DNA from 3 places in the Paenibacillus sp. FSL H8-0168 genome. Region 1 is predicted to be linked to each of the others. Evidence: riboswitches for the same ligand, from Rfam matches in the RefSeq annotation. Region 1 holds a riboswitch; each other region holds the start of a gene.
What was found. A riboswitch is a leader RNA that binds a small molecule or an ion and turns the genes downstream of it on or off. The one in region 1 is predicted to bind glycine.

Region 2: linked by a shared signal. The riboswitch ahead of MHI21_RS19685 (sodium:alanine symporter family protein) and the one ahead of sdaAB (L-serine ammonia-lyase, iron-sulfur-dependent subunit beta) in region 1 are both predicted to bind glycine.
Region 3: linked by a shared signal. The riboswitch ahead of gcvT (glycine cleavage system aminomethyltransferase GcvT) and the one ahead of sdaAB (L-serine ammonia-lyase, iron-sulfur-dependent subunit beta) in region 1 are both predicted to bind glycine.

The regions. Positions count from the first base shown of each region.
Region 1 is NZ_CP151948.1:479,848-483,128, reverse strand. Features, by position in the region: gene MHI21_RS02225 (DUF6359 domain-containing protein) at 1-692, opposite strand, end outside; glycine riboswitch at 908-1,023, shown strand; gene sdaAB (L-serine ammonia-lyase, iron-sulfur-dependent subunit beta) at 1,235-1,924, shown strand; gene sdaAA (L-serine ammonia-lyase, iron-sulfur-dependent, subunit alpha) at 1,914-2,813, shown strand; gene MHI21_RS02210 (Ig-like domain-containing protein) at 2,884-3,281, opposite strand, start outside.
Region 2 is NZ_CP151948.1:4,465,449-4,468,729, reverse strand. Features, by position in the region: gene MHI21_RS19690 (glycoside hydrolase family 1 protein) at 189-1,646, shown strand; glycine riboswitch at 1,909-2,003, shown strand; gene MHI21_RS19685 (sodium:alanine symporter family protein) at 2,163-3,281, shown strand, end outside.
Region 3 is NZ_CP151948.1:4,279,497-4,282,777, reverse strand. Features, by position in the region: gene gcvPA (aminomethyl-transferring glycine dehydrogenase subunit GcvPA) at 1-535, opposite strand, end outside; gene gcvT (glycine cleavage system aminomethyltransferase GcvT) at 655-1,761, opposite strand; glycine riboswitch at 1,938-2,130, opposite strand; gene gcvH (glycine cleavage system protein GcvH) at 2,432-2,830, shown strand; gene MHI21_RS18845 (PTS mannitol transporter subunit IICB) at 3,209-3,281, shown strand, end outside.

The DNA of each region.
Region 1 (3,281 bases):
TCATATGTTATGGCCTGCTCTCCATAAGTAAAAGGAATGGGACGATTCAATTGGTCTACCGTAAAGCCTACATTACGCAGTCCATTGGCAAAGTCGGAGAAGGCGCCTTCAATGACCCAATCTGCTGCTCCAGCGGTCTGTGCGTGCGTATTATCGAACAGCACCTTTTTGCCTTTTCCATCCGGCAATGTAGTACCGGGTTGACCCGGGTTGCCAGGTTCACCTGGTTCCCCTGGCTCGCTTCCGCTCACCAGTTCAACAGCGCTTGGACTTTTCACTCCACCAAAATTATTGTAGGCGCCGAGTGTACCCGTCACACGAATTTTGCTGCCGATCAGCTCAGGATGGCCTGACAGCCCAAATTGCCCTCTGTACGCTGAAGTCAGCTGTACATCCAATAGATTAGACGTATTACGTTCATTTGCCTGATCGGCAATCAGTACGTTAAAATCATTCGCGAACGGAGAAGAAAAGTTAGCCGTTTTCGATCCGGTAGCATGTCCGACGATGTAGCCTTCCACCGTCACCGTACCTCCACTGCTTTGGCCCTGAAGTGCTTCGGCTACTGTCAATGCTCCCTCTGCCTTGACCTGACCGAATGGAACGAAGATCCCGATCAGCAGTGATACGATTGCTGCTAGATGCAGCATCCCTTTTAAGCGTGAACCTGTGAACCGCAAGCCTTTTACCATACGTCAATATCCCTCCTATGTTTTCCATAAATGTACTTGTCCTTTATCAGATTAGCCGCCAATCTTCTAATTCCTTCCTGATTTCATCCATAATTATGTAAATTTTAATCTTTTTTATTGGAAACGCACCTGTTTATGTAAAAATTGAACCCTGTGATTGACACCGAGCACGGCATACATTACCCTAAGGAAGACATGTAGAACGGTATACGCGAATGAAGATGACGGGAGAGTCTGTCCAGGGAGCCTATACTCTGGCGGCACCGAAGGAGCAAGACGCCAGCACCCGGCTGGCGGATAATCTCTCAGGTCCATGTATCGTCATCTGACGCAACTCTGGAGAGAGCGCAAGCCACCCAAGGGGTAAGGCGGTAAGAACACCGCACGAAACTCTCAGGTAACGAGGACAGAGATAAGGGAAACTTCCTTATCCTGTCCTTTTTTGTGCTCACATTGTGCGTCAGCATTAGGAACCGTCATAACCGCGCAAAGACGCGGAAATACCATATAGTATGGTATTAGAACATACAGGGGGTCACACCATGCGTTTCAAAGATGTATTTTCTATTATCGGCCCGGCCATGACCGGACCTTCCAGTTCACACACCGCAGGCGCAGTGCGACTCGCACGCGTTGCCCGGCACTGGCTCGGAGAGCAGCCTGACCGTGCCCGCATGACATTATACGGTTCCTTTGCCGATACGTATAAAGGACACGGTACAGATCTGGCGCTCATCGCAGGACTGCTTAATTACGATACGGACGATCACCGGATTCCCGATGCCGAGCAATGGGCCGAACAAGCCGGGATGGCCGTGGAATTCGCCGTCAGCGGACTCCCCGCCCCTCATCCGAACACTGTCCGTTTCGAGCTGTGGAAGGGCGAGGATCAGCGTACACTGTTGGGCTCCTCCATCGGCGGCGGCAGCATCCATGTCCAGCAACTGAACGAATTCCGGGTCAATCTGACCGGGGAGCTGCCTACGCTGGTGCTTCTCCACTCGGATAAGCCCGGTACATTGGGCGCGATAACTTCAGCGCTGGGCGCGGCTCACATTAACATTGCCTATATGCACGTAGATCGCAAGGGCCGGGATGGTGAAGCACTCACCGCCATTGAAACGGACAGTTCTGCTCCAGCTGAACTAATTGCGGAACTGCGTTCTTTACCTCATATGTATGAAATTAAGATGATTAATTTGAAAAAAGGAGCTGAATCCGATGCGGTTTAGCCATCTGCATGAGATCAGCGCTTTATGCGCTGAAGAATCCACCACGATTGGCCGCTTGATGATTCAAGAGCAGGTGCAAGAAACGAATACAACGGAGGAAGAAATCTTTCGTCAAATGTCTGATTATTATGAAGTCATGAAGGAAGCCGTTCATCGCGGACAGACACAAGACACCGTATCCCGCAGTGGATTGACGGGCGGTGACGGCAAGCGCCTAGCCGAGTATCTGCGGGCAGGGGAAACCTGCTCCGGCGATGCCTCCGCGCTCGCCATGGCTTATGCCCTCTCCGTGTCGGAGGTTAATGCATCCATGGGTCGCATTGTCGCCACGCCCACTGCAGGGTCATGTGGGGTTATCCCAGGTGTTTTCATCAGTGCGCAGGAGCGGTTCGGATGGGATGATGAGCATATGGTGAACGGCCTGTTCGCCGCTGGGGCCATTGGCTACGTGATCGCCAACAACTCCTTCATTTCTGGCGCGGAAGGAGGCTGTCAGGCTGAGATTGGCTCAGCTATCGGGATGGCCGCTGGCGCTATGGTCGAGCTGCGCGGTGGTACGCCTGAACAGGCTGTTCACGCCGTGGGCCTCGCTCTTAAGAACACGCTCGGCCTGATTTGCGACCCCGTCGCCGGACTCGTGGAGATTCCGTGCATCGTGCGCAACGGGCTGGGAGCCGTGACTGCGCTTGCCGCAGCGGACATGGCTTTGGCGGGTGTGCGCAGCGCTATTCCGTCTGACGAAGTCATTGACGTCATGCTTGAAGTCGGCAGTGCGATGCCGTCGAAGCACCGCGAGACCGCCAAAGGCGGGTTGGCCCAGACGCCGACTGGCAAGCGTTTGACCGAATCACTTACACGCAACACACCGACCAAGAAAGATAAGTCATAATTTATATGCGGTGCCTCCTTAAAATAAAAGAGCAAGCCTATCGTCCTTGGACGTATGCTTGCTCTCTTTTTTACTGAACGGTTACCTGTACCTTCGTCATTTTACCTGCATATTTCACAGTAATTACAGCTTTACCCTTGCCCTGTGCCTTAATGTTACCGTCTTTGACGGTCGCAACAATAATTCTGGACGAGGACCAGACAGCCGGTTTGGAAACATCCTTCTCCGACTCATCCTTATACGTGGCTGTAGCCGTAACCTTAGCCAGCTGTCCTGCCTTCAAATTCAATGCGACTTCGTCTGTTTGCAGGTATTTAAGCGTATCAACATCCACGGGTACACTAATTACCTTCCCGCCAAACTTCGCCTGAATATTAGCTTTACCGTAGCTAACCGCAGTAACCTGACCCTTTTTAACAGTGGCTACCTTATAATTAGACGTTTTCCATTCAGCTTGGGCCGTAACGT
Region 2 (3,281 bases), 1.8 Mb from region 1:
AAATTCTTGACATGAAACGCGTTACAACGATTAGGATGCTTATGAAGGCATTACGTTTATTTTAAAGTATCTGTCAATGCATTTCAAAGGAGAACGGTTATCGTTAGGTATTGATTCATATTTGCAGTACTTGATGGGATGACTTGACCAAAGTAAAAATCTTAAATACGGAAAGAGGTTTTTATACTATGACGAAGACGCTAAAAGGGTTTCCGAAAAACTTCTTGTGGGGCGGGGCAACCGCAGCCAACCAATTGGAAGGCGCTTTTGACGTAGATGGAAAAGGATTGTCCAGCGCAGACATGGTTGCCTATGTACCCAAAGCAGAGCGCAAGAACGATCACGCTATAGAGATTTCGTCCGAACGACTCGAAGACATTTTGGCAGGCAAAGTCAATGCACGTTTTCCAAAGCGTGAAGGTGTAGACTTTTACCACCATTACAAAGAAGATATTGCATTATTCGCTGAAATGGGCTTTAAAGTATTTCGTATGTCCATCCACTGGTCGCGGATTTTCCCGAATGGCTATGATGCCGAGCCGAATGAAGCAGGATTGCAATTCTACGACAATGTATTTGATGAGCTGCGCAAGTATAATATTGAGCCCTTGGTAACATTGTCACATTACGAAACACCGCTAGGTCTGACTCAGAAGTATAATGGCTGGCTGGGACGTGAAGTCATACAGCATTACGTAAATTATGCCGAAACGGTGTTTACGCGCTATAAGGATAAAGTAAAATACTGGCTGACCTTTAATGAAATCAATGTAATGACCATGAGTCCGTTCACCGGTGGCGGTGTGGTTATTGACCGTGTAGAAAACAAACAACAAGCGATATATCAAGCATTGCATCATCAATTTGTAGCTAGTGCACTGGCGACCAAACGGGGACATGAGATCATCCCGGGCGCTCAGATCGGCTGTATGCTGGCACGTATTGAAAGCTATCCACATACGTGTAACCCAGAGGATATACTGAAAGCCCAGCATGAAAATCAGATGAACCTGTTCTTTACGGATGTGCATGCCCGTGGGGAATATTCTAACTACATGAATCGTTATTTTGAAGAAAATAATGTTGTAATACACACAGAACCAGGCGATGCCGAAATATTGAAAAATAATACGGTTGATTTTATCTCATTCAGCTACTATATGACCTTGACCGTATCTGCAGGTCCAGAAGGCGAAAAAGCAGCAGGAAACCTAATTGGTGGCGTGAAAAATCCGTATCTGCAGTCCTCCGACTGGGGCTGGCAGATCGATCCGATCGGCCTGCGTGTTACGCTGAATACGTTTTATGACCGCTATAAAAAGCCGCTGTTCATCGTGGAAAATGGTTTGGGTGCGTATGATAAGGTGGAAGAAGACGGCTCTGTGCATGACACGTATCGCATTGATTACTTGCGTCAGCATATTGCCCAAATGAAGGAAGCGATTGCCGACGGTGTTGATCTGATTGGTTACACCAGCTGGGGCCCTATCGACCTTGTGAGCATGTCTACTTCCGAAATGTCCAAGCGCTACGGATTTATTTACGTCGATCTGGATGATGACGGTAACGGAACGCTCAAACGCTCCAAAAAGGACTCTTTTAACTGGTATAAAAATGTGATAGCAACCAATGGTGAAGAATTGTAATTTCATATCATCTCGGGCGGGTATAGAAGAGGACATCCTAAGGATGCAATCTGCTGTACCCGCTTTTTTATAGACACAATAATAATATTTCAGAGGGCTTCACAAATTTTTCACTTGTAATAAGCTGAAAGTTTTCTGTATAATGAATAAAAATTTCATATGTCTGGTTGATGTTTGCGGGAGATGGAACGAAGGTTCCGACCGAAGGGGCAAAACTCTCAGGTGCTTAGGCTGATTACAGCAACAAGCGGGGACCGTAAACGGACAGAACTCTGGAGAGACCCTTAATTGGGCGCCGAAGGTGCACCGCAGATAACATCTGCTTAAACTCTCAGGCAAAAGGACAGAGACGCGAATAACCTGTGACAGGGAATGCCCTAGGCTTTTTTATGAGCTATTAGAGGTAGAAACCTGCACAAGATGGTTGTATTTTTTCGTGCCTTTAACCTCTCCAGGAGTCGAATCAGCGGATTTGACTCTTTTTTGTTTTCTAATATGCTGGAGGAGCGGGTTGAAATGAATTTGGTACATGTGTTAGAAGCGATTAGTAGCTGGATATGGGGGGCGCCTCTCATCATTCTTGTCATGGGAACGGGGTTATGGCTGACCATACGTTTGAAGATGCTGCAGGTATTCCGCCTGCCCCTAGCGATCAAGCTGATCGGTAAAGCCCCGAATGAAGGCAGCGGGGATGTAAGTAGTTTTGCGGCTTTGAGTACAGCGTTGGCGGCTACAGTTGGCACAGGAAGTATTGTCGGCGTAGCGACAGCCATTAAGCTGGGTGGGCCGGGTGCCTTGTTCTGGATGGTCGTTGCCGCCTTTTTTGGGATGGCGACAAAATATGCGGAAGGTGTACTTGCGGTAAAATACCGGGTGAAAGATAGGAATGGACAATTTTCCGGCGGCCCGATGTATTATATTGAGAAAGGTCTTGGACGCCGTTTTAAACCGCTGGCGATGCTGTTTGCTTTTTCGGGCATGCTGGTAGCGTTGTTCGGGATTGGAACGTTTCCGCAGGTCAAAGCGATTGTATCTTCGACCGAGAACAGCTTTGGCGTTCCGCCTATTGTAACGGCACTGATTATTGCGATCCTTACAGGACTGGTTACCATTGGAGGACTCAAAAGCATTGCCAAGGTATCGACGAAGGTCGTTCCTTTTAAAACAGGCTTGTACGTACTGATCTGTCTCATCGTACTGATTCGGTTTGCTGACCAACTTCCTGCCGCAATCGCGCTGGTGCTTCATTCGGCATTTTCAACTACATCTGCAACGGGCGGATTTGCCGGAGCTACGATTATGCTGGCGATGCGAAGTGGGGTAGCCAGAGGTATTTTTGCCAATGAGGCCGGATTGGGGAGCGCACCGATTGCAGCCGCAGCTGCTAAAACCAAATGGCCTGCGGAGCAAGGGCTAATTTCCATGACAGGCGTGTTTATTGATACGATGGTTATTTGTGTGATGACCGGATTGACGCTGCTGGTTAGCGGTGTGTGGAGCGGGCCTACCGATGCGGGCCTGATGACTCAGCAAGCATTTTCCAGCGCATTCCCGCTGGGGGCAGAACTGCTCACAATTATTCTGATTATGTTCGCGTTCACCACCATGCTCGGCTGGAACTATTACGGGGAACGC
Region 3 (3,281 bases), 2.0 Mb from region 1:
CGCGTGCATAGGCTGCCAATACCTGACGTGCCTCCGGATGGACGGACCTTGATACGATAAGCTGTTTACGGCGGGTAGCTGCGGCGGACAGTGAGCCCGCTTCCGCCAGTGCAGTCGCTCCGTCGTACATGCTGGCATTAGCTACAGCCATGCCCGTCAGTTCGCAAATATACGACTGAAACTCGAAAATGGCTTGTAGCTCGCCTTGGCTTACTTCCGGCTGATAGGGGGTGTAGGCTGTATAGAATTCCGAGCGTGAAGTGATGTGCTGGATGACAGACGGAATATGATGATCATAAATTCCTGCGCCAAGAAAGCTGGCATGTGTGTCTGTATTGGCGTTGTGTCCGGCCAGCTCGGCCAAATGTCGGGTCAAGGCTCTCTCGTCGAGCCGAGAAGAAAGAGGAAGTTCCCCTTGATATCGAATGGCCTCTGGAATGTCACTGAATAAATCATCGATGGATGAAACGCCGACCACACGCAGCATTTCGGTTTGATCCTGTTCAGTCATAGGGAGATAACGATGCTGCTTCATAGGTTCTTGGCTCCTTTCGAAAAGCAAAATTTAAATCGTAAATTAGCTAATAAAAAAGTGTGAGATGAAAACCCGGAAGTTCATATCTGACATGTTTGCTTTATTGAAATGAAGAGAGTTTAAGATCGGCGCAGGCGTTTATAAAAGGGGGCTGCCACCACCTCGGCACGCAGGCGTTTGCCACGAATCTCAACCTCCAGCGGTGTGGAGAGGGCGCTAAAACGACTGTCTATCAAGGCGAGGCCGAGATTACGCTTCAAGGTGGGCGACTGAGTTCCCGTTGTGACCTCACCGATGTGTTGACCTTCTGCGAATACCGGATAATGGGCGCGTGGGATACCGCGATCCATCATTTCCAGCCCGATCAATTTGCGAGGAATCCCTTGATCTTTCTGACGTTGCAGTGCTTCTCTACCGATAAAATCTCCCTTATTCAGCTTGACGAAGAACCCTAGACCGGCTTCGAGTGGTGAAATCGTGGAAGATAACTCCTGTCCGTACAGCGGCAACCGTGCCTCAAAGCGTAGGGTATCCCGAGCACCAAGTCCAGCGGGAATCAGTCCATACGACTCACCGGAACGAAGCAAACCCTCCCATACGGCTGGTGCTTCCGCGGCAGGTACGTAAAATTCAAAACCGTCTTCACCCGTATATCCGGTTCGTGAGACGAGTGCTTTTGCTCCGAACAATGGCACATTCTCATGGAAGCGGAAAGATGCCAGATTCGTAATGTCCGTATCTGCCACGGCTGCGGCAATACGTGCTGCTTCCGGTCCTTGCAACGCCAGCAATGCTATCGCATCAGACACATTCTCCATGTGAACGGATGCAGGCATATGGCGAATTAGCCAATCCCAATCCTTATCGATGTTAGAGGCGTTCACAACGAGCATGTAGCGCTCCGGCCCTTTGCAGTAAACAAGCAGGTCGTCTACTACCCCTCCATCGGGGTAACACAGGAGTGAATATTGTGCCTGACCTGGTTCCAACTGGCTAACATCATTCGTGGTCACCCTTTGCAGAAAAGCTTCGGCCTCTTTGCCTTCAACCAAAAATTCGCCCATATGCGATACATCGAATAAACCCGCACGTTGCCGGACGGCCTCATGCTCCTTTTGAATGCCGCTAAACTGAACGGGGAGCTCCCAGCCGCCAAAGTCAATACAACGAACCCCAGACTGCGTCCCGTAGGACGAATATAGCGGTGTTTTTCGCAAATTAGTCATTTTTCCACTCCTATCGGGTGTGATCGGCTAAACAAAAAAGACAGGCCGAAAAAAACGTATAGACGGCAGTCTACACTCTTTTTTCAGCTCTGTCCTTGATACCAGAAAGTTACCCCGGTATGTACCGGGTTTCCCCTTGGGTGATCCGCTCCAATAGCGAATGCTCTCCAGAGATGCGTCCGGCAGAGGTCCTTTTGCCTGAGAGATTCACCTGCAATGCAGGCTTACTCCTTCGGCGCTACCTTCGGGATCAACAGTATATTACCTGGCTTTGCAGATAACAACTTGATCCGATTCGCGTGCAACTTATGTCTCATAAGCGGCAACAGCTATGCGAATCTTTTTGGCAGTCTCTCCCTCCGCGTTCATCCGCGTTTGCAGTTGTCGGGGTGTTTCCCAAAGCATTTGCTATAACCCATTAATACGCAAATTCATTCGAAATGTCAATAAAAATGTCATCAAAAACAATAGAAAAAACATTTAATATATAAATAAGGATATGTAAGCGTTTGTTATAAGTTATCATATTTTTATATAGTACGCCATATGAGGTCATATGAAGTATTTTTGTTAGTATTATTGACATGAGTGTTCCTGTTGTCATAATCTTAACCTGTCTAATACAGGTGAGCAAAAGCGATTTTATTCATATGGAAGCGAGGGGAACAGGATGGGTGAAGTAAAGCAGCAACTTTGGTATACAGACGAACATGAGTGGGTTCAGCGCACAGAGAATGGAACGTTGCGGATTGGTATTACAGACTTTGCACAGCATCAACTGGGTGATATTGTTTTTGTAGAATTACCGGAGGCGGGAGTAACGATTGAGCAGGGAGCGGAGATCGGTACGATTGAATCGGTGAAGACGGTATCCGACCTTTTTGCCCCGGTGACGGGAACCGTATTAAAAGTGAATGAAGCGCTGGAAAGTACGCCTGAGCTAGTAAATGAATCTCCCTATGAAAAAGGTTGGATGATCGAAGTAGAGATGGGTAAAGATGTGGAGGAAGCATTGGGCAAGCTACTGTCTGCGGATCAATACGAGCAGTTGATTTCCGATGAGCAGTAATGGAGCAATGTAGTATGGAATAAGAGTGTTATTTGTCTGCTCGATTTTTGTATACAACAGTCGCTATGATTTGACATAGCGGCTATTTTTTTGTCTTTTTTCAGACGTAATTACGTGTTTTATTCTGATGTAGAGAGTTGTCCCTATAGTAAGAATCATATATAAACCAGCACGGTTTTTCGACTAATTTCTATAGCTACAGGTCATATTAAGAAGAATTATGCAGGTCTAATACCTTCTCGGATAATTTAAATTTAAATGTTGTCATCAACGTTCATGACGAAAGTACGTTTTCATTTCGTTGATGAAGATAGCGCTGTCATTTAGTATGAATTTTAAGAAAAGGTAGTGATGCTTACCTACAAGGAGGATTTGAATATGAGTACATTGGACGCAAAGCCAAGTTCAAAAGGAGGCACTCGTGTCGCCGTACAGCGTTTTGGCCGTTTTC